One region of the Listeria sp. LM90SB2 genome, then DNA from elsewhere that is predicted to be linked to it. Evidence: predicted binding sites of a transcription regulator. Region 1 holds the regulator's gene; each other region holds the start of a gene.
The links. The regulator LexA, encoded in region 1, represses DNA repair genes until DNA is damaged. The targets are predictions, from matches to a motif close to CGAACATATGTTCG.
Positions count from the first base shown of each region.

Region 2: GL301_RS11700 (carbohydrate kinase) is a predicted target of LexA. The motif match lies at 4,188-4,201, and genes of this name have one in related genera.
Region 3: addB (helicase-exonuclease AddAB subunit AddB) is a predicted target of LexA. The motif match lies at 4,509-4,522, and genes of this name have one in related genera.

Region 1 covers NZ_CP046449.1:1,325,138-1,332,523, reverse strand. The annotation lists gene GL301_RS06645 (class I SAM-dependent methyltransferase) at 1-675, shown strand, start outside; gene GL301_RS06640 (YneF family protein) at 724-963, opposite strand; gene tkt (transketolase) at 1,184-3,178, opposite strand; gene GL301_RS06630 (DUF896 domain-containing protein) at 3,325-3,552, opposite strand; gene yneA (cell division suppressor protein YneA) at 3,646-3,975, opposite strand; gene lexA (transcriptional repressor LexA) at 4,132-4,746, shown strand; gene GL301_RS06615 (GNAT family N-acetyltransferase) at 4,777-5,301, shown strand; gene GL301_RS06610 (arsenic transporter) at 5,335-6,630, opposite strand; gene glnA (type I glutamate--ammonia ligase) at 6,774-7,386, opposite strand, start outside.
Region 2 covers NZ_CP046449.1:2,377,986-2,385,371, reverse strand. The annotation lists gene GL301_RS11725 (amino acid ABC transporter ATP-binding protein) at 1-744, shown strand, start outside; gene GL301_RS11720 (LLM class flavin-dependent oxidoreductase) at 741-1,736, shown strand; gene GL301_RS11715 (glutaredoxin family protein) at 1,729-1,995, shown strand; gene GL301_RS11710 (LLM class flavin-dependent oxidoreductase) at 1,992-3,314, shown strand; gene GL301_RS11705 (pseudouridine synthase) at 3,388-4,089, shown strand; gene GL301_RS11700 (carbohydrate kinase) at 4,222-5,340, shown strand; gene GL301_RS11695 (pseudouridine-5'-phosphate glycosidase) at 5,337-6,248, shown strand; gene GL301_RS11690 (2-thiouracil desulfurase family protein) at 6,329-6,772, shown strand; gene pepC (aminopeptidase C) at 6,769-7,386, opposite strand, start outside.
Region 3 covers NZ_CP046449.1:2,367,239-2,374,624, forward strand. The annotation lists gene addA (helicase-exonuclease AddAB subunit AddA) at 1-1,022, opposite strand, end outside; gene addB (helicase-exonuclease AddAB subunit AddB) at 1,024-4,497, opposite strand; gene GL301_RS11655 (IDEAL domain-containing protein) at 4,647-5,003, opposite strand; gene GL301_RS11660 (competence protein ComK) at 5,134-5,742, shown strand; gene GL301_RS11665 (helix-turn-helix domain-containing protein) at 5,797-6,144, opposite strand; gene GL301_RS11670 (PTS fructose transporter subunit IIABC) at 6,250-7,386, opposite strand, start outside.

The sequences.
Region 1 (7,386 bases):
CGCTCGAAAGAAGGATTAAAAGCAGCTGGTGAATGGCATGAACTTAAAAAAATGCTTCCTGATTTTAACCAGAAAACAGTCCTTGATTTAGGGTGTGGCTTTGGATGGCACTGTATCTATGCAGCTGAACATGGTGCAAAAAAAGTACTTGGTATCGATTTATCCGAAAGAATGCTTACTGAGGCTAAACGAAAAACTACATCGCCAGTGGTTTGTTACGAGCAAAAAGCCATAGAAGATATAGCTATTGAACCAGATGCATACAATGTTGTTCTGAGTTCCCTTGCACTTCATTACATTGCTTCTTTTGACGACATTTGTAAGAAAGTCTATATTAACCTAAAATCTAGTGGGTCTTTCATTTTCTCTGTAGAACATCCGGTATTTACGGCAGATGGAAGACAAGATTGGTATACGGATGAAACAGGTAACAAATTACATTGGCCCGTTGACCGATATTTTAATGAATCTATGCGAACAAGCCATTTTCTTGGAGAAGATGTCCAAAAGTATCACCGAACAGTTACTACTTACATCCAAACATTACTGAAAAATGGCTTTCAAATTAATAGTGTTATCGAACCGGAACCAGCTCCTGAATTAAAAGATTTACCCGAAATGCAAGACGAATACCGCCGCCCAATGATGCTACTCATTTCAGCAACGAAACAATAATAAAAAACCCCTTCTAAATCAATAGAAGGGGTTTACTTTGTTAAAATATTATTTCTTAGTTTTCTTTGGTTTTTCTTTTTCTTGCTGTTTGTTCATCGCACTCATCATTTGATTGATTTTCTTTTGTGATGGTTTTTGACCCATTTGTGCCATCATCATTTGTAACATTTGTTCGTTAATTGGCGGATTGTTTTTTAAATAGCTCATCATGTAACGTCTTGCAATAAAGAATCCTCCCGCAAGACCAGCTAGTAAACAAATAATGCCGACAAGAATGTAAATCCACATAGTCTCTTTTCTCCTCCTTGAAACAAAATCCTCTTTTATTGTACTTGATTTATATTAAACAGACAATACTTTTCAAGAAAACTTATCATCTAGATCAATTTATCAATAAAAGCTGCAAACAACCTCGTAATTATACCATTAATGGTACTACGGCGCAATCTAAAAAAAGCATAAAAAAACAGACCGCTCTAGAAAAATTAGCAACGGTCTGATTGTTTAATTAAAGTGATTTTACTGTATTAACTACGTTTTCAACAGTAAAGCCGTAATTCTTAATAACTGTTTCACCTGGAGCAGAAGCACCAAATTTGTCAATTCCGATAACTTTACCATCTAAACCAACATAACGTTCCCATCCAAAGCTAGCGCCCATCTCTACTGCTACACGTTTTCTAACAGCATTCGGTAATACACTTTCTTTGTACTCAGCAGATTGTTGCTCGAATAGATCAAATGATGGCACACTGACAACTGATACATCTGTTCCTTGAGCTTGAAGTTCTTTTTGCGCTTCAATAGCTAAGTTAACTTCAGAACCACTCGCTAGGATGATTGCTTCTGGCACGTCACCTTTAGCTGGGGAAATAACATAAGCACCTTTTTTAACGCCTTCTGCAGTTAATTTAGCAGAATTTGGTAGTGTTGGTAGGCCTTGACGAGTAAGAACAAGTACATGCGGTGTAGATGTAGAAGTGATAGCAAGTTTCCAAGCCTCCACAACTTCATTTCCATCAGCAGGACGAATAACAGAAAGCCCTGGCATTGCACGTAAGCTTGCAAGTTGTTCGATTGGCTCATGTGTTGGGCCATCTTCCCCAACTGCAATACTATCATGCGTCATTACATAGGTTACTGGTAAATGTTGAATAGCTGATAAACGAATAGCAGCACGTACATAGTCAGAGAATACGAAGAATGTACCACCGTATACTTGTAATCCGCCGTGAAGTGCCATACCATTTAATGCAGCGCCCATCGCAAATTCACGAACACCAAACCAAATGTTTCTTTCAGCTGGAGTCGCTTTTGTAAATTCACCGTCTGTTTTAATTGTTGTATTATTCGAACCTGCAAGGTCAGCAGATCCGCCAAAAATAGTTGGGATTTTTCCAGCTAACGCATTGATAACTTCTCCACTGGAAGCACGGCTAGCAAGTGCTTTTGAATCATCATATACTGGAAGATCCTCATCCCAATCAGCTGGTAACTTGTTGTTCAAGCTATCTTCTAATTGTTTCGCAAGCTCTGGATATTCTGCTTTATAGGAAGCAAATAACTCATTCCAAGCTGTTTCTGCTTTTTCACCACGTTCGCCAATTGTTTCTTTAAAGCGAGCAGTAACTTCTTCAGGAACAAAGAATTTCTCTTCGTAGTTCCAACCATAAGCTTTTTTCGCTTCTAAAATACCTTCATCGCCTAGTGGAGCACCGTGAACTTTACTTGTACCGGCATTTGGAGCACCAAAACCGATAACAGTTTTCACTTCAATCATAGTAGGTTGAGAAGTGTTTTGTTTCGCTTTTTCGATTGCTGCTAAAATTTCAGCTGTATCATTACCGTCTTTTACTAATAAATGTTCCCAGCCATAAGCTTCAAAGCGTTGTTTTACATTTTCAGAGAAAGATTTGTCTAAATCACCATCAAGAGAGATATCATTGGAATCATAGAGAACAACTAATCTTCCTAATTGTTGATGACCTGCATAAGAAGCCGCTTCTGAAGCAACACCTTCCATTAAGTCACCATCTCCGCATAGTGCATAAGTATAATGATCCACTACCGGGAAACCATCTTTATTATATTTCGCTTCTAAATGTCTTTCTGCCATAGCCATACCAACAGCCATCGCAATACCTTGACCAAGTGGACCAGTAGTTGCGTCTACACCATCTGTATAACGATATTCTGGGTGACCAGGAGTTTTACTTTCCCATTGACGGAAATTTTTAAGATCTTCTAATTCTAATTTGAATCCACTTAAGTGTAATAAACTATATAAAAGCATTGAGCCGTGTCCAGCAGAAAGTACAAAACGATCTCGGTTAAACCAATGTGAATTCTTAGGGTTAGTATTTAATACACGCGACCAAAGTGCGTAAGCCATTGGTGCTGCTCCCATTGGTAATCCTGGATGACCAGAATTTGCTTTTTGAATTGCGTCCATTGATAATGTACGAATTGTATTCACTGCTAAACTATCTGTGTTATCGAACAAATGAAACATCCTCTCTTCAATATAATTTTAACTACTTTTAATAATAAGCCTAAAAAGCAATTAACACAACTAATAATTGCTTTAAATTGCTTAATTGATTGGTATTTTTGTTCATTTGCTCATTAATGTTTATTTGGTACTAATTATTAGTGCTTATTTTTTCTAAGTTGTTTCACTTTATGCGGCGTTACATCTGTTCCATTTGGGTCGATTATCGTTGTATTTTCTATTGTCCCCTTCATATGCGTACGAAAAGACTTGATGTATTCTTTTCTTAATTTATCTTGCTCCACTTTTTCTGTAGCAGTTAATGTTCCGGCTTTTTTCTTTTTAGAAAGCTCATTAATACGATCTATTTTAGCTTTTTCTAGCATCGTTATTCTCCTTTTCTTCTATAGAATAAAAATAAGAAAGCAGCATAATCGCTACTCTCTAATATTATATCATAAACGGCCACTAAATCGACCTTACTGGTTTGCTAGTTGAATCGTACTATCACTCTTTATTAATTTTGTTTTGTGTACAGGAATAACTACTGATTCTCCTGCTTCCACATGACCGTCAGCTAAATTATTTTCTTTTTCTACCCAGCTAACAAAATCTGCTTTTGCCATATCACTTTTCCCTGCATATTGATCTGCTAATGCCCATAAAGAATCCCCTTCACTTACGTTCACTTCTGAATAGTCGTTTCCCCCGCCAACTACAGTACACATTAAAATGATTCCTAGTACGATGCAAGTAAGTACAAATATAATAGAAACATAAAATTTATCCCAAATTAATTTCATAGTCATTAATAATCCCTCCAAAAAGAATGTATGTTCGCTTTTCTATATTATAGAACAGCCGTTCGTGTATGTCAATAAAAAAACGAACCTTTGTTTGCATATTGGTTTTTCTTTTGCTATACTTGAATTATAAAATAACCATTAAATCAATGAGGTGAAACCATGAAAATATCTAAACGCCAACAAGATATATATGAATTTATAAAATCAGAAGTAAAAGAAAAAGGTTATCCACCTTCCGTCCGCGAAATTGGTGAAGCAGTTGGCCTTGCTTCCAGCTCTACTGTTCATGGACATCTTGCTCGCCTTGAAGGTAAAGGCTTAATTAGACGGGACCCAACAAAGCCTCGTGCGATTGAAATATTATCTTTAGAAGACGAAGCAGAGACACCCAATGTTGTAAATATTCCTATTATCGGGAAAGTAACTGCTGGAATGCCCATCACTGCAATTGAGAACATTGATGAATATTTCCCACTACCAGAATACATGGCAGCTGGCGAAACCAATGTCTTCATGTTAGAAATCGACGGCGAAAGTATGATTAATGCCGGAATCCTTGATGGTGATAAAGTAATCGTTAGACAACAAAGTTCTGCAATCAATGGCGAAATCGTTGTAGCGATGACAGATGAAAATGAAGCTACATGTAAACGATTCTACAAAGAAGCTAATCATTTTAGATTACAACCCGAAAACGATGCTTTGGAGCCTATCCTTTTAAACAACGTAACAATTCTAGGAAAAGTAATCGGACTTTATCGAGATATTCGCTAATTTTATTCGTTTGAACAGGTGGTTGAGAACATGATTTATTTTGAAACTGAACGGCTTATTGCAAGAGATTATTTAACAAACGATTATCTTCCTTTTAGTCAAATGAATGCAGATGAGCAAGTAATGAAATACTTCCCAGCCAGATTAACTCAAAACGAAAGTAATGCATTTCTTGATAGGATTCAAGAAGAATTAAAGTCACTTGGATATGGTCTCTTTGCTATTGAAGTTAAATCGACTGGCGAATTCATCGGTTTTACTGGATTTCATGAGGCTACTTTTGAAGCTACATTCACTCCATGCACGGAGATAGGTTGGCGATTAAAACATAGCGCTTGGAACCAAGGCTATGCCACCGAAGCCGCACTTGGCGCGTTAGCACTTGCTGAAGAAATCAACACTATTAACGAAATATACAGTTTTACCGCCGCACTCAATAAACCTTCAGAAAATGTCATGAAAAAAATCCATTTAACAAAAATAGCTACTTTTGAACATCCCGCTTTAGTAAATGGCGATCCACTAAAGCCCCATGTTCTTTATAAGAAGGCATAATAAAACCCCCTGTACATTCTGGTACAGGGGGTTTTAATTCCAAATAAGCAGTGAAAAATATAGTCCGACGAGCGTTATGAATAAAACTGGAATAGTAATCACAATGCCAATTTTGAAATAAGAGCCCCAGCTTATCTTTATCCCTTTCTGCGCTAGAACATGTAGCCAAAGTAAAGTTGCTAGCGAGCCAATTGGTGTTATTTTCGGACCTAAATCAGAACCAATGACATTTGCATAGACTAACGCTTCTTTCATCACGCCTGTAAATGACGTATGATCGATTGCAAGTGCATTTATCATTACTGTTGGCAAATTATTCATGACAGAAGACAGTATTGCAGCAATAAATCCCATTCCAACTGTTCCCGCAAATAAACCAAAGTGCGCAACATATGTAATTGCTTCTGATAATAATTTTGTGATACCGACATTTTGCAAACCATATACAACTACATACATACCAACCGAGAAAAACACAATATTCCAAGGTGCTCCTTTTAAAATAGCTTTTGTCGAGACCGCATGACTTTTTGCACTGACTAACAAAAAGATAACAGCAACTAGCAAGGCAATAAATGACACTGGAATATCTAAAAAACTACTCAAAAAATAGCCTGCTACAAGGATGATAAGTATTCCCCAAGAAACACGAAACATCTTTTTATCTTTAATTGCAGAAGCCGGCTCTCGAATCACTCGCGTATCATATTTTTTAGGTAATGCTTTCCGAAAATAAAAATATAAGATTAAAATACTCGCAACTAAAGAGAAAAGCGTTGGAATCCACATAATAAGCGCATACTGCGAAAAACTAATGCCGAAAAAATCAGCCGAAACTATATTGACTAAATTACTAACTACGAGCGGCAAGGACGTCGTATCTGCTATAAAACCGCTAGCAATAATAAATGGAAATACCTTTTTCTCATCAAAATTCAGCGCTCGCACCATCGCTAGAACAATTGGTGTCAAAATTAGCGCCGCCCCGTCATTAGCAAACAACGCAGCAACGAAAGCTCCCAAAATAGAAATAAGAATAAACATTAATAACCCATTACCTCTTGCTAATCGCGCCATATGTAAAGCCGCCCACTCAAAAAAGCCAATTTTATCTAAAATCAATGAAATAATTATAATAGCAATAAAAGCGAGCGTCGCATTCCAAACAATTCCAGTAACTGTTGCGACATCTGATAAAGTGACGACGCCAAGTAATATGGCAATTAGCGCACCTCCGCAAGCTGACCATCCGATTGATAATTTTCTTGGTTGCCAAATCACAAAAAATAATGTGAAGGCAAATACTAAAATAGCTAAAGTAATCTGCATTTCTTCCCCTTTCTCTAATGAAAACCTCCCTTTCACTAGCACATTTTTAAATATATGCCTCTATTTGCCAAACATCAAACATTTGAAACCGATTTTCCAATAAAAAAGCACGTTTCCATCTATAGGAAACGTGCTTTTGACTATTAATAAATTTCAAGATATTGTTCGCGTTCCCAAGGGTGAACTGCTGTGCGGAACATATCACACTCAATTGTTTTTGCTTCAATAAAGTGTTCGAAAATGTGCTCACCTAAACCAGCTTTGATAATATCGTCTTTTTCAAGTTCGATTAAGGCGTGGCCCAAGCTTTCTGGTAGATCATAAATGCCAGTTGCTTCACGTTCTTCTTCGTTCATGCCGTAAATGTTACGATCAACTGGTGCCGGAGGAGTTAATTCATCTTTAATTCCAGATAAACCAGCTTTAAGTAGTACCGCCATTGCTAAATATGGATTAGCAGATGGATCGACGCTACGTAATTCAAGACGAGTGCTTAGTCCACGAGAACTTGGAACACGAACAAGCGGGCTACGATTTTTACCTGACCACGCAATGTAACATGGTGCTTCATATCCTGGAACCAATCGTTTGAATGAGTTAATGGTTGGATTTGTAACAGCTGTATAGCCACGGGCATGTTTTAACATCCCTGCTAAGAAATGATAAGCTGTTTGGCTCAATTCTAGTTCTCCGCTTTCATCGAAGAAAGCATTTCCTTTTTCATTAAATAGTGACATATTGAAATGCATTCCAGAA
Region 2 (7,386 bases), 1.1 Mb from region 1:
GAAAACAAGGTTTTAAAAGGAATTGATTTAACGGTGAAAAAGGGTGAAGTAGTAACAATACTTGGCCCAAGTGGCTCAGGGAAAACAACCTTTTTACGATGCCTAAACTTACTGGAACGACCTGAAAATGGTGAAATTTCGATGCATGACCAAATAATTAACTGTAAGAAACCATCCAAAAAAGAAGTTTTGCAACTGCGGAAAAATACGGCGATGGTTTTCCAACAGTATAATCTCTTTTCGCACAAAACGGTCATTCAAAATGTGATGGAGGGTCTAACAGTCGCTAGAAAAATGCCGAAAAAAATTGCCCGTGAAATAGCAGAACGAGAGCTCACAAAAGTCGGTTTGGCGGACAAATTTAGTGCCTATCCTTCCCAACTTTCCGGCGGGCAAAAACAGCGCGTTGGAATCGCACGAGCTCTCGCTATTAATCCAGACGTCATTTTGTTTGATGAACCAACCGCCGCACTTGATCCTGAACTTGTCGGTGAAGTATTGGAAGTAATGCTAGAGATTGCACGTGCGGGTGCAACGATGATCGTCGTTACGCATGAAATGGAGTTCGCCAAACGAGTGGCAGATCAAGTCGTTTTTATGGATGGTGGACTAATTGTCGAACAAGGTACTCCCGATGAAGTGTTTAATCATACCAAAGAAGAACGGACAAAACGCTTTTTACACCGAGTTTCAGCGGATTATTTATATGAAATCAAAGAAGTGAAAAAGGAGCGTGTCATATGACGATTCGATTCAGTATTTTGGACCAAAGTATTATAAATCCAGGCGAAAAACCTAGTGAAGCTTTGCAAAATACCGTAGAACTTGCGCAACTCGCAGAACAACTCGGCTATCATCGTTTCTGGGTTGCCGAGCATCATAATTCAGACGAAATAGCTGGTGCAGCTCCGGAAGTTCTTTTAGGGTATATTGCTGCAAAAACGAGCACAATCAAGCTTGCATCTGGCGGAATAATGCTACAACATTATAGTCCATATAAAGTCGCTGAACAATTTCATGTGCTTGAAAACTTAGCGCCGGGTCGGATGTCACTTGGCGTCGGAAAAGCGCCAGGCGGATTTCAACCAGCAACCGATGCCCTTCAAAAAGACTTCGTAAAACCTACGCGAACCTTTGATGCCAAATTGAAAGAACTAGTCGATTTTGTAACCCATCATTCAGAGGTTGCTATTGCAGCAAAACCACTTCCAGAAAACAAACCAGAGATATTTTTGCTTGGAGGAAGTGCAGCTAGCGCGAAACAAGCTGCCAAACTAGGTATTTCCTTTGTGTTTGCTTATTTTATAAATGGAGAAGAAGCAGTTTTAAAAGAAGCACGCGAGCTATTTGAACAGTACCGAATAAACACAAAAGCTAGTTTCCAACTAGCACCAATTGTTGTAGTAGCTGAGACTAAAATCGCAGCAGACCGACATATTCCAGAGCGAGAGTCAATCAAAGTCGAGCTTGCGGACGGACGTAGAGTTAATGTCGGATCGCGCGAACAAGCGGAATCCTACGTAAAAGATATCAACCAAACATACCGGTTTATTACCCAAAGAATTGGTGCAATAACAGGAACCAAACAAGAAGTCGGAGCAGAGATTAAACGCCTTTCAAAAGAATATAATATCCAAGATTTTGTTGTTTTAACACCAGTTAAATCTACGGAAATCAAGCGATACTCGTACCAATTATTAAGTGAATCGATAAAGGAGGAAGTTGTCCATGGCTAACGTCGTTGTTTGGAGTAAAGTAGGATGTCATTATTGTAAAGATGTGAAAGATTATTTAACTGAGCAAAAAATTGTCTTCCAAGATATCGACGTCACCGACCATGATTATTTGCGAGAAGTACTGCAAGCGAAATACGGCATTCGTTATGTCCCAGTCGTAGAAATCGGCGATATTGAAAAAGGGACCTACCAAGCAGTTACAGAAATCGGATTGGAACATTTGGAAAAAGCATTGTTTGAAAAGGAGGAAGTAAAATGACTAGAAAAGAAACAATTCAGTTTGGTGCAATTATTCACGGTGTTGGCGGAACAACAGATGGTTGGCGACATCCGGACATCAACCCCGCAGCAAGTACGGATTTAGATTTTTATAAGACACGCGCCAAAATTGCCGAACAAGGGTTATTTAGTTTTGTATTTATTGCAGACGGCCTTTTTATTTCCGAAAAATCGATTCCGCATTTTCTTAATCGTTTTGAACCAATTACGATTTTATCGGCATTAGCTGAGTCTACGGAAAACATCGGACTTGTCGGAACTTTCTCGACTTCTTTTACAGAACCATTTACACTCGCAAGACAGCTCTCTTCGCTTGATCACATTAGCGGCGGCCGAGCGGGTTGGAATCTAGTCACTTCTCCGCAAGAAGGCGCCGCGCGAAATCATAGCAAGAAAAATCTCCCAACCCACAGCGATCGCTACACCATTGCAGCAGAACATTTAAAAGTGGTTCGCGGACTCTGGAGTTCTTGGGAAGAGGATGCGTTCACTTATAATAAAGAAACCGGTGAATTCTTTAATCCTGAAAAATTACATCGTTTAAATCATCAAGGAGAGTATTTCCAAGTCGAAGGGCCGTTAAATATCGGCCGCTCGAAGCAAGGAGAACCAGTTGTTTTCCAGGCAGGCGCGTCTAGTACGGGGCGCGATTTCGCTGCTCAAAACGCGGAAGCCATTTTCACTCATTCTGATTCCTTAGAAGAAGCCATTGAATTCTATCAAGATGTGAAAGCCCGCGCTGAAAAGGCTGGTAGAAATGCAGATGAAGTCCGAATTTTCCCAGGAATTAGCCCAATTGTAGCGGACACGTTGGAAGAAGCAGAAGCCAAATATACTGAATTTGCTAGTCTAATTCCAATAGAAAATGCGGTAACTTACCTAGCACGTTACTTCGACGACTATGATTTAAGTCAATTTGATTTGGATGCTCCATTCCCAGACCTTGGTGATATTGGCAAAAATGCCTTTCAAAGCACAACAGACCGAATCAAAAAAGAAGCGAAAGAACGGCACCTAACCCTTCGTCAAGTGGCAACAGAAGCAGCAACGCCAAAAACACCTTTTATAGGAACAAAAGAACAAGTAGCCGATTTAATCGATGTTTGGTTCCAAAATGATGCTGCAGATGGTTTTATTATTGCTTCTGATATTCCTGGAACGTTTGAAACTTTTGTGGAACAAGTTATTCCTCTTCTGCAAAGTCGAGGTTTATACCGAAATGAATATCCAGCTACGACATTAAGAGGCAACCTCGGCTTAACAATACCTCAAAATAAACAAGTTGTTGAAACTATATAATAGAAAGAAAACGGAGCACCTTTGAGGAAGCTTCGTTTTTTTGTTACAATAAAAGAAAAAAAGGAGCGAAACCATGCGCTTAGATAAATTATTGTCCCATACAGGTTTCGGGAGTCGAAAAGAAGTGAAACCTTTGCTTAAATCTGGGGCAGTTGTCGTCAATGGCACGATTCAGAAAGATAGCAAAACCCAAGTAAACCCTGATAAAGACCAAGTAACTGTCCATGGAACACCAGTCGTTTACCAAGAATTCGTCTATTTTATGCTACATAAACCACAAAATGTCGTGAGCGCAACCGAGGATAATGTGTCAGAAACCGTCATCGATTTGCTTGCGCAAGAAGACACGCTCACTGATCCATTCCCAGTCGGCCGCTTAGACAAAGATACAGAAGGCTTGCTAATTATAACGAACGATGGCACACTCGCGCACAATTTGCTCTCACCTAAAAAACATATAGATAAAACATACTACGCTAAAATTGATGGTGATGTTACTCTAGCTGATGTAGAAGCTTTTGCAGCTGGAATTGAACTCGACGATGGATACACTTGCAAACCAGCACGTTTAGAAATTATTACACCAAACGAAATAAACGTCACTATCCAAGAAGGGAAATTCCATCAAGTAAAAAGAATGTTCGCCGCACGTGGTAAGAAAGTCAGCTATTTAAAACGAATTTCGATGGGGAATTTACAATTAGACGAGTCACTTGGACTCGGCGAATACCGCCCTTTAACTGAAAGTGAACTGGCTATTCTTCAAAATAAATGAACCTAAACGAAAATTTCCTTCCTAAAAAGAAGCGGATTTTCGTTTTTTAGTTTGCAAAAGAAAGCATTTACATATATAATAAACATGTGTTTGAAAATAAAACAAAAGTTTGGAATGGAGGTGCATTATATCGTGGAGAATAATAAAGCGAAAATGAACGAAAAGGAAGAGATAATTTTCAATTCCATCCGTAAAAATCCTTACATTTCTCAACAAGAACTTGCTGACATACTTGATTTATCAAGACCGACAGTCGCAAACCTTATTTCCGGCCTTATTAAGAAAGGTCGCATTTTAGGAAAAGCTTATATTTTAAATGAAGCCAAACAAATCGTTTGTATAGGTGGAGCTAACGTCGATCGGAAGTTTTATATTAAAGACAAGGCCCAACTAGCCACATCAAACCCAGTGCGCTCAACACAAAGTGCTGGCGGGGTTGCTAGAAACGTAGGCGAAAACCTTGGACGCCTTGGAAAAGAAGTTATATTACTCACTGCTTGTGGAACAGACTCTGACTGGGAAGCTGTCAAAAATGCTAGTAATACATATATGAACTTAGATTACGTCACAGCATTCCCAAGCATCGCAACTGGTTCTTATACAGCAGTGCTCGAAAACAATGGAGATTTACTCGTTGCACTAGCGGACATGGATGCATATGATCACTTAACTCCAGATGTACTCGCAAAAAATGAAGGCTTGCTGAGTCAGGCGAGCGCAATCATTGCAGATTTAAACTGTCCGAAAGAAACACTAGAATATCTTGGCAGCTTTGCTGAAATTAATTCAATTCCATTAGTACTCGTTCCTGTGTCTTCACCCAAAATGTCTCATTTACCAGAAAGACTTGATCATGTAACTTGGCTAATTTGCAACCGAGACGAATCAGAAACGCACCTAGGAATGACTATCAAAAATGACGAAGACTGGCGCTTAGCTGCACAAAAATGGTTAGATCTAGGCGTAAAAAATGTCATCGTTACAAATGGCAGTAAAGGCGCAGTTGCAGCAAACAAAGGTGAAGGTACTATTTTTGAACCAGCAATTGTAATTGAAAATATTGTAGACGTGACAGGAGCGGGAGATGCATTTTGCTCCGCGGTTATCTACGCATGGTTAGAAGGAAAAGCATTGAAAGAAATTTTAAGAGCAGGGAGCGTAAATGCCGCGCGAACACTCGAATCTGAGTATACCGTTCGCCAAAATTTATCGACATCCCAACTACAAAAAGACGTGGAGGAATTCAAATGAAAAATTATTTATCATTATCCGAAGAAGTAAAACAAGCAAAAGCAGAAGGAAAAGCAATCGTTGCGCTAGAATCTACAATTATCTCTCACGGCATGCCTTATCCGCAAAATGTTGAAATGGCACGTGACGTAGAACAAATTATTCGCGATAACGGTGCCGTACCAGCGACAATCGCTTTAATCGACGGAAAAATTAAAATTGGTCTTTCTGATGAAGAACTAGAACTATTCGCTAAAAGTAGCAATGTGGCAAAAGTTTCTCGTCGTGATATCGGTTACCTTATTGCAACAAAACAACTTGGCGCAACAACTGTAGCAGCAACAATGATTTGTGCTGAACTCGCAGAAATCGGCATCTTCGTAACTGGTGGGATTGGCGGCGTTCACCGTGGTGCCGAAACAACAATGGACGTTTCAGCTGACTTAGAAGAATTAGCGAAAACAAATGTTGCTGTCGTTTGCGCAGGAGCTAAATCAATCCTAGACCTAAACTTAACAATGGAATACTTAGAAACAAAAGGGGTTCCAGTTATTGGTTACCAAACCGACGTATTACCAGCATTTTACACGCGTTCAAGCGATGTAGAATTAACATTGCGTGCAGATGCTCCAGAAGTTATCGCAGAATCGCTTAAAGCGAAATGGGATCTTCAAATCGAAGGTGGCGCAGTAATTACTAACCCAATCCCAGAAGAATTCGCTATGGACGAAAAAGTAATTAACGATGTAATCCAAACAGCGCTTAAAGAAGCTGAAGAAAATCACATTCACGGGAAAGACGTTACACCATTCCTACTTGGTAAAGTAAAAGAACTAACAGATGGTAAGAGCCTCGAAGCAAATATCGAGCTTGTAAAACACAATGCTTTAATCGGTACGCAAATCGCCGTAGCATACCAAAATATCTAATAATCTCAGAGCTGTCGCCTATAAGTTGGGGGCAGCTTTTTTATGTTAAAATAAATGCGAATATAAAGGAGGAAAATAAAATGATTGCAGTAAGTGCTTGCCTAGCCGGAATTGCCTGTAGATATGACGGGAAAGATAAAGAAATAACCAAAATAAAACAAATGGTAGAAAGAGGAGAAGCGATTCCTTTTTGTCCAGAAGTTACCGGCGGACTGCCTACACCAAGAAATCCAGCAGAAATAATAGGTGGTGATGGCAAAGATGTCTGGTTAGGACATGCAAAAGTCATTGATAAAAAAGGAACAGATGTGACAGAAGAATATAAGAACGGAGCGAGACTTACTCTAATTAAAATGCAAGAACTCGGTATTACGCAAATAATCATGAAGGAAAAAAGTCCATCTTGTGGTAGCTGTGCTATTTACGACGGTACCTTCTCAGGAAAAATAAAAGATGGTACCGGCATAGCAGCAGCTCTTTTTCAAATGAATGGAATAAAAATCATTTCCGAATTCGCATTTTAAAGTGCGAGCGAACCCATTGGATCCCAAGGTTTTAACACAATTGGCTTTTGGTTAAAGGATTCAATTAATTCCTTAGATAGATATTTTTTATGCACCACTACTTGGAATGTAAACTCATCCATCCAAGCATCGCTAGCAACAAAATAACCATTATTACCAATTTTTTCTCCCCAACTATTTTCCACTTTCCAGCGATTTACTTCTCCATTAGCAATGTTCACTCCAGTTAATACCATCGCATGTGTAAGCATACTGTGTTTATAATCCAGGCGTTCAGCTTTAGTCATCGCAGTTTTAAAGCCAAAAGTCTGATTAAGCAAGAAAATATCCGTATCCATAATACCGGTATTCCGTTCTGAAAGTTGTCCAACATCACATCCAAACCAAACTGTTTCCCCATCTTTAATCTGATCAGCAGCAGCTTTTTTCAAGACATCCATTTCTACATTCAAATACTTAATAGGTGTACCATTTACAATGTTGCCTAAATATTCCACTGTAAAAGCTTGATTAAAAGGTTTATCTTTGGTCGGTGCATTAATAAGTGGAATATAATCTTTCAAATCCATATCTACATAGCGTTCATAAAAATCTTTAGGTGTAATTTGTAATTC
Region 3 (7,386 bases), 1.0 Mb from region 1:
AAGTCAGATAAATAATTTATTTCTTCTCGTGAAAACCAATCAGTTGCGATATTTTTAATTTCTTTTTTTGCTGCATCTCGAAATTTCTTTGCTTCCTCTACATATTCTTCATCGTAATCACTTTTATTTTTTAGTGTTGGAATACGCTTAAAATCAATACTTTCAATAGCCTTTTTCAGCTGTCCCCAGCTATTCCAGCTCAATTCTGTTATTGCTTCAATTTGAGCTAAATCATTTTCTAACGTAGCTAAATAAGGTACAGGTCCATTATTTTCATTTGCATAATCTATCGCATTTAATAAATAATTTTTAGCTTGATTAACTCTTAATTCAATATCTTCTTTAATAATTGGAAAATAAGGTAATTCTGTAATCGAAGTAGTCTCTTCTGTATTATAAAAGTCCACCATTTCTTCTAACCATATATTCGGATCTGGATTTGCTCTTGAGAAATCATATAGCTTAGATATTAACGCGTGAAGCTCTGCATCCGACCTATCTCCAGTAAAAGACTCTACCAAGTGAAAAAACGGCTCATTGTTTTCAATACTGTATTCTTGTTCAAGCAAATTTTCTAGAACCTCATCACGAATCATACTACTTTCGATTGGCTCAATTAAGCGAAAATTTGGATCAATATCTGCATCAAAATAATATTTTCTAATAATTTCTAAGCAAAAAGAGTGGAGAGTGGAAATAGAAGCATAGTTAAGTAAAGCCACTTGCCTTTTTAAATGGGTAGAATCTGGATTTTGAGCTAGAGCTTCTTCCAAGCCTTTCCCAATTCTAAACTTCATTTCAGCAGCAGATGCATTAGTAAAAGTTACGATTAGCAACTCGTCAACATTTAAGTTCGCTGACTCATTTATTAACTTCTCAATAATTCTGGTTACTAATACAGCTGTCTTCCCTGAACCAGCAGCAGCAGCTACAAGCACATTGTTCCCTTCAGCTTGGATAGCTTTCCACTGGTCATCTGTCCATAAAGAACTTTCTGGTTTTGGCGGTATATTTAATCCCATGCTACTGTTCCCCCCCTTCGATATTCATTTTTGCTAAAATTGTTTCTGTTTTTTCATTGGTTAAATGTCTATATTGATTGCTTGCTAGAGATGGATCAAATCCACAAAATGAACGAAAACCACAAAATTGGCAAGGTGTTCTTTCTTTTAGTTTATATGGGTTAATGGAAACTGCTCCATCAAGTATTTTGTTCCCAGCTTCTTGGTATTTATGACGTACAAAGTGACGCATTTTATCAAATTCTTCTCTTGTCGCAGTTTTTGACCTCGCACTTAATTCACCATTTTGTTTTATTTCTGCTGGAACAATATTAGATGATTTACCTTTTTCAAGTGTCGTATCCATCAATGATACAGCCACAGGATCAGATAAAATTAATCCTTTCATTTTAGAATTTTTTTGTAATTCTTTTGCGATAGCCTCATCACTTAACTCTTTCTCCGCTTGTACATATTGATTATGCATATGGAAATATAGTACTCCAGCTGGTTCTGCCGTTTTGCCAATCATTTTTTGTGCATTTGTAACTACAATATCCAAATACGTCAGCATTTGAAGCGCTAAGCCATAATAAACTTCCGTAAGAGCCAAATCATGTGAACTCGATTTATAATCTATAATGCGTAGGAATGTCCGATCTTCTTGTTCTGCCATATCAATCCTATCAATTCGACCTTGTAAAAGAAGTTCACTATTCGCTTGGAGCGAAATTTTTAATGGCGGAATGTCTCCTTTTAAGCCAAAATCAACTTCTAAGCCGACTGGACGAAATGCACTACTTTTTGCTTGTTCATTTAGTACTGTCGTTGCCCTCGTTATGATTTGAAGCAATTTATACTGAATATATTCCATTCTTTTGGAGCTAAGTAGTATCTCATGCTGAATTTTAGGTGCTAGGAAAGTCATTGCTAATTTCGCCATTTGTCTACATTCTTGGTCTGTTAAACTGCCCCAATCCAGATTATTTCTTTTTAATTCTGCTGAAATCCATTCCATTGCTCCATGGAAAATTTCACCCATATCTACAGCTTGTAGCTGAAAATGACCTCGTTCTTCTAATTTTAAACCATATTGAGCAAAATGTTGAAATTCGCAACTGAAAAATTTCTCCATTCTCGAGACACTCGCATGGATTGTTTCTCCAAATAAGTTTTTGGCAGTTTTTTCTTGTAGTGGTTTTGTTTTATTTTCGTAATACAAACTAGATAACACTTGTTTAGCCATTCTAGATTCTTTTCCATTTTCAAAATAACTATTATAGGCATCCCACCATACACTAGATAGTGGATAACCTCGTTTGTACATTTGTAATTGACTCGTCAACAAACCTAATGTTGCTTGCTTAGAACGAATATAACTACTTTGTTCCGCATCACTTAATAAACCTGGGTCTGTTAAATAAACCGATTCGCTTAATTTTTTAAACTGGCCTTTTATTTTCCTTAAATAATTGGATTCACTTAGCACTTTACCTTCTTCATCCGCAGCAGGGTAACTAAGAAATAGTTTATCACTAGGCAAACTTATTATTTTATACGCCAATAAATCTTCTTCTCCAATATTATTTTTAGCAGATGGCTTCAAATTACTAACCTCAGCACGCAAGGCATCCCTATCTTGATCCGAAAGAATCCCGTTATCCTTTTGGCGAAGCGGCATAACACCATCGTTCATTCCAATTGCAAAAATCACTTTCATATCTAGTAATTTCGCATTCTCCATATCAGATAAAACTACTTGATCTAAGGAAGGTGGCAAAAGTGAAAATTCAAGGGCATCTAGCCCAGTGGCAATAATTTCTACAAAACTATTTAAGTCTAAAGTTTCTTTACCTAAAACTTCTACAAATTCATCCAAAAGCGCCGAAATAGAGCTCCATGCTTGCTCGTGCTCACGTGCAAGTTCTAGATAACCCTGCTCCTCTGCTCTTTGTCTCCATGATTCCAATCGTTCTACAGCATTTACTTGTTCTAAAAAATGATAAAGAGCTAAAGCAAATTCCATCCCTGTTTTTGCTTTCTTTAGATTTAACTCTAAAGTTGAAAGTGGGTTTACTATAAGACTTCTCATTTCATTAATAATTGATTGCGTTTGAATTTCTTCATCTGTTTGAGGTAACACATTAGTTGATAGCCCACGAATCTTCCGATAAATCCAATCGCCTTCTTTTTCCCATTTCCATTTATTTTGAATGCCATTTTCTAATACATAGTTCTCTAGAATATCCGCTTTACGTCTAAGAACACTTGATTTTTCGGCAACACCAAAGAAAAACTCTGTCTTAACTGCTTGAAAGATTGGTTCATACTTCCAATTAAACAAAATAGCATCTAAGCTAGAACGGATAAACTCAATAAATGGGTGTTTCGACATAGCTCTTTTTTTATCAATAAAGATGGGAATATTATATGACTCCATCACTGTTTCACATAAAACGTCATAATCTCCGAGATTTCTTGTCAAAATAGCCATATCTTGATATCTGTATCCATTTAATGTGAGTTGACGAATTTCACGAGCAACCCCTTCTATTTCAGCACGTCTGTTGTTCGCTTGATGAACACTTAAGTTATGAGGTTCTTCTTTAAAAGCCATAAATTTATTGTGACCCCAAGCATTTGCTAAAAATGCTAATGATTCTGTTTTTGCCCGTTTATTCTCTAAGAAAAACTTATCTTCTTCTACATTAATACCATTTAATTTTGCCAGCTCTAATAAAGCATAGTAAGCCTCCGTACTTGCTTTAAACATGCTGTATTCATCTAATCCATGCTTGATTTCGGGCACATTTAAAGCTAAAGAAACTGTTACTTTATCACATTTTCGCATTAATGCACCAATGACTGTCAGCTCTTGTTGCGAGAAAGAAGTAAAGCCATCAATGACTATTTCCGTCTGATTTAAATAATCACTTTCTGTAATTTTTTCCGCAAGTAATCTCAAGTAATCTTCATTTTCGAGGAATTTATCTGCCAATAATTCTTCATACTTTTGATAGATTATTGATATATCGTGGATTTTATTGTTCACACTTGTAGACAGGTTAGTAGCGCTTTTCACCATATCTTCTATAGAAACTTCTTCTTGTTTCATTTCTTTAAATAAATTCGCTAACTCTGCATAGAAACCTTTTCTAGACGTAGCTCTAGAAAAGATTTTTAGTTTGTCTCTTTGATCGAGTGCAGCTTTTCTAATAACCATTTCGATTCCAGTTTGACTCAGAAAAGTTTTAGATAACCCACCCGTTTCTTGAAGTATTTTCCATGCTAAACGACTAAAACTAAATATTTGAGTCCCGAGCATTCCTTCTAAATTTTCTTTGTTTAAAAAGCTTGTCTCCATTTGAAACGTCATTTGATCCGGAACAATAAAGATGTATGTCTTAGAATTTTGTTTAATTTTTACGCTAACTTCGTCCATTAAATAAGTTGTTTTACCTGTGCCTGATCTACCTGCAATTATTTGAAGTGTCATACCCTCACCACCGAACATATGTTTTTATTTAGTTTACCATATTTGAGCAATCTGTCCAGAACTTTTTTCGAAGCATTTTTTGCTTGAAAATTTATAAAACAGCTCAAAAAAACTAAGATAGCTCTTACTATCTTAGTTTTTCATATATTCTAGTCAAAAGCTAGCATTTCCTGTTGAATTTTATTCATTTTTTCTGTAAGTTTCATAAATTCCGCTTTGTTCCTATTATCGAGAGCTTTATCAATTTCAGCTCTAAGTTGTTCTAATTTTCTCTCTTCTAGGAGCATCGTCAGGAAGCATTCGATAAAAACGTTTGTTAATTCTTTTTCACCCTTAAGGACACCCACCTGATTCATCAACGAATTAGAAAAATCACGCATTTCCACGACTACCACTCCTTCACTCATATTTATTACAATTTTGAAAAATTGTAATATACTAAGAAAAAACAGAAAACAGCTTGAAAATACAACTTTACCAAAATCTAATGACTTGCAAATTACCATGTGCTATAATGACAAAAAATAACTCATAACTAACTTTGATGCTTAGTCGTTACTTAGAAGTTTTGCTTATTAGGCAATAACTCTAGGTTTCTTCTTAGACATAAATACAAACATAGAGGAGTTGAATGAAATGAAAAAAGAACAAATCAGTACTCAGTTTTATGAAGTAAACCCGCACACAATGATTATTTTTCCAAAAAAATCTGGAAGTATAGTCTATTCAGAAATTTATGAAGTTGATTCCCATTATACTTCTAAATTTACCCCGTTTGAACTAATTAAAACCAGCTGTAACTTTTTCGGATCAAGCTATGAGGGACGCAAAGAGGGAACTAAACATTTAATTGGTGTTACCCATAAGCCACCCATTATCATTGACCCAGTCACTTCTACTTATGTATTTCCAACTGTAGCACCTAGTTCAACAGAATGTATTTGGATTTTCCCACAACATATTAAAGATTATCATGCAATTGGATTTAACCACACTTTAATAACATTTTCTAATATGGAAACCTTTGAGATTGATATGTCTTTAGCATCTTTTAATAATCAGATTGCTAGAACCTCCATGTTACATATGAAATTTTCTCAAAAAATGCGTATAATGGAGAGTAATTTTCCTTCAATGAATAGGTTTTTCCCACCAACCACTCTTGCTGCTGAACCTAGACGTTATTACAGCACCATGCTTCCAAATAACGAAGATCCTAATGAGCCTCAAGATCCTGAGCAGTAACTTTAAAACCAAATAAAAGCCAGTTACATAATAGTAGCTGGCTTCTCCTTAAAATTATTTTTTATTTTCAATCGCATCTGCAATTCGTTTTAACATTAATAACTCATCCTCTGAGTATGTATAAGGTAATTCTAAATACCATTTCTCGAGTTCCGGATTTCCAATTAAAGGAAAGGCGTTTACCGAATTCTTTTCTCGCAAACCAGCTACATCATCTAATAAAAAATCGGTTGTTGTTCCAAGAATTTCTGCTAATTTAGCCAAAATAAAAATTGGCGGTCGGTGGTTATCATTTTCATACTTGCTTATTGTGGATGCAGTTGTCCCGATTTTCGCAGCCAGTTGTTTTTGTGTTAACCTATTTTTCTTTCTTAAATGAATTAATTTTTCTCCAAATTCCAATACGCCCACCTCACTTCACTTCCAGTATAGCAATTTTTCGGAAATAATTCGAGAAATTACTAAAAAGAAATCGCCTTTTTAGTTTCAAAAGACGATTTCCATATTTTATACAGTTGGTTTCTTACGTAGAACACCAATTAATCCTGCGCTGATTAATGTTCCAATAATAATTGCAATAATATAGAACCAAGGTTGGGATACAAGGAAGATAACAAAAACTCCTCCGTGAGGTGCTAATACTTTAATGTTTAAGAACATTACTACCGCACCTGTGATAGCACTTCCGGCAATAAAACTCGGAATCATTCGAAGTGGATCGGCCGCTGCAAATGGAATAGCTCCTTCAGTAATGAATGAAGCACCCAAAATAGAGTTAGTTAAGCCTGCATCACGTTCTTGAGCTGTAAATTTATTTCTAAAAATAAGAGTTGCTACAAACGTTGCTAGTGGTGGTACCATGCCAGCAGCCATTGTTGCTGCCATGATTGCGCTACCGCCTGTTGCTACACTAGCTGCGAGTGTACCCGTTGCAAATATATAAGCAGCTTTATTAATTGGTCCACCTAAATCCGCTGCCATCATTGCACCTAACAGTAATCCTAAAATAACTGCGTTCGTTCCACTTAAACTATTCAAGAAGTCATTCAACCAAGTGTTCAATGCGCTCATTGGTACATTTAATAGCAACATTAAAAGTCCGACAATTAACACCGATAAAACTGGATAGAATAAAACTACTTTGATACCGTCTAATGTTTTTGGTAACTTTTTAAGTGCTAGTTTAATTAACTCTACTGCATAACCTGCAAGGAAACCACCAACAAGTGCTCCAAGGAAGCCTGCACCACCAACAGATGCTACTCCACCTGCAACAAAACCTGCTACAAGTCCTGGTCTATCCGATATACTGTAGGCAATATATCCAGCGAATACTGGAAGCATGAAGCCGAATGCAACATCACCGATTTGTTTTAATAGTGCTGGGATTTCGTTATATGAACCAAGTTTTGCGAGTTGATCTTGAGGAACACCTAACATTTGATCAAGCATAAACGCGATGGCGATAGCGATACCTCCACCAATTACAAACGGCAACATGTGAGAAACACCGCTCATTAAATGTTTATAAATTTGTTGACCGATAGAAAGTCCGTCTGCGCTCTCCGTAGCTTGACTACCTTCCTCTGCTTTATAAATTGGAGCATTGCCTGAAATTGCTTCTTTAATTAGTTCTTCTGGTTT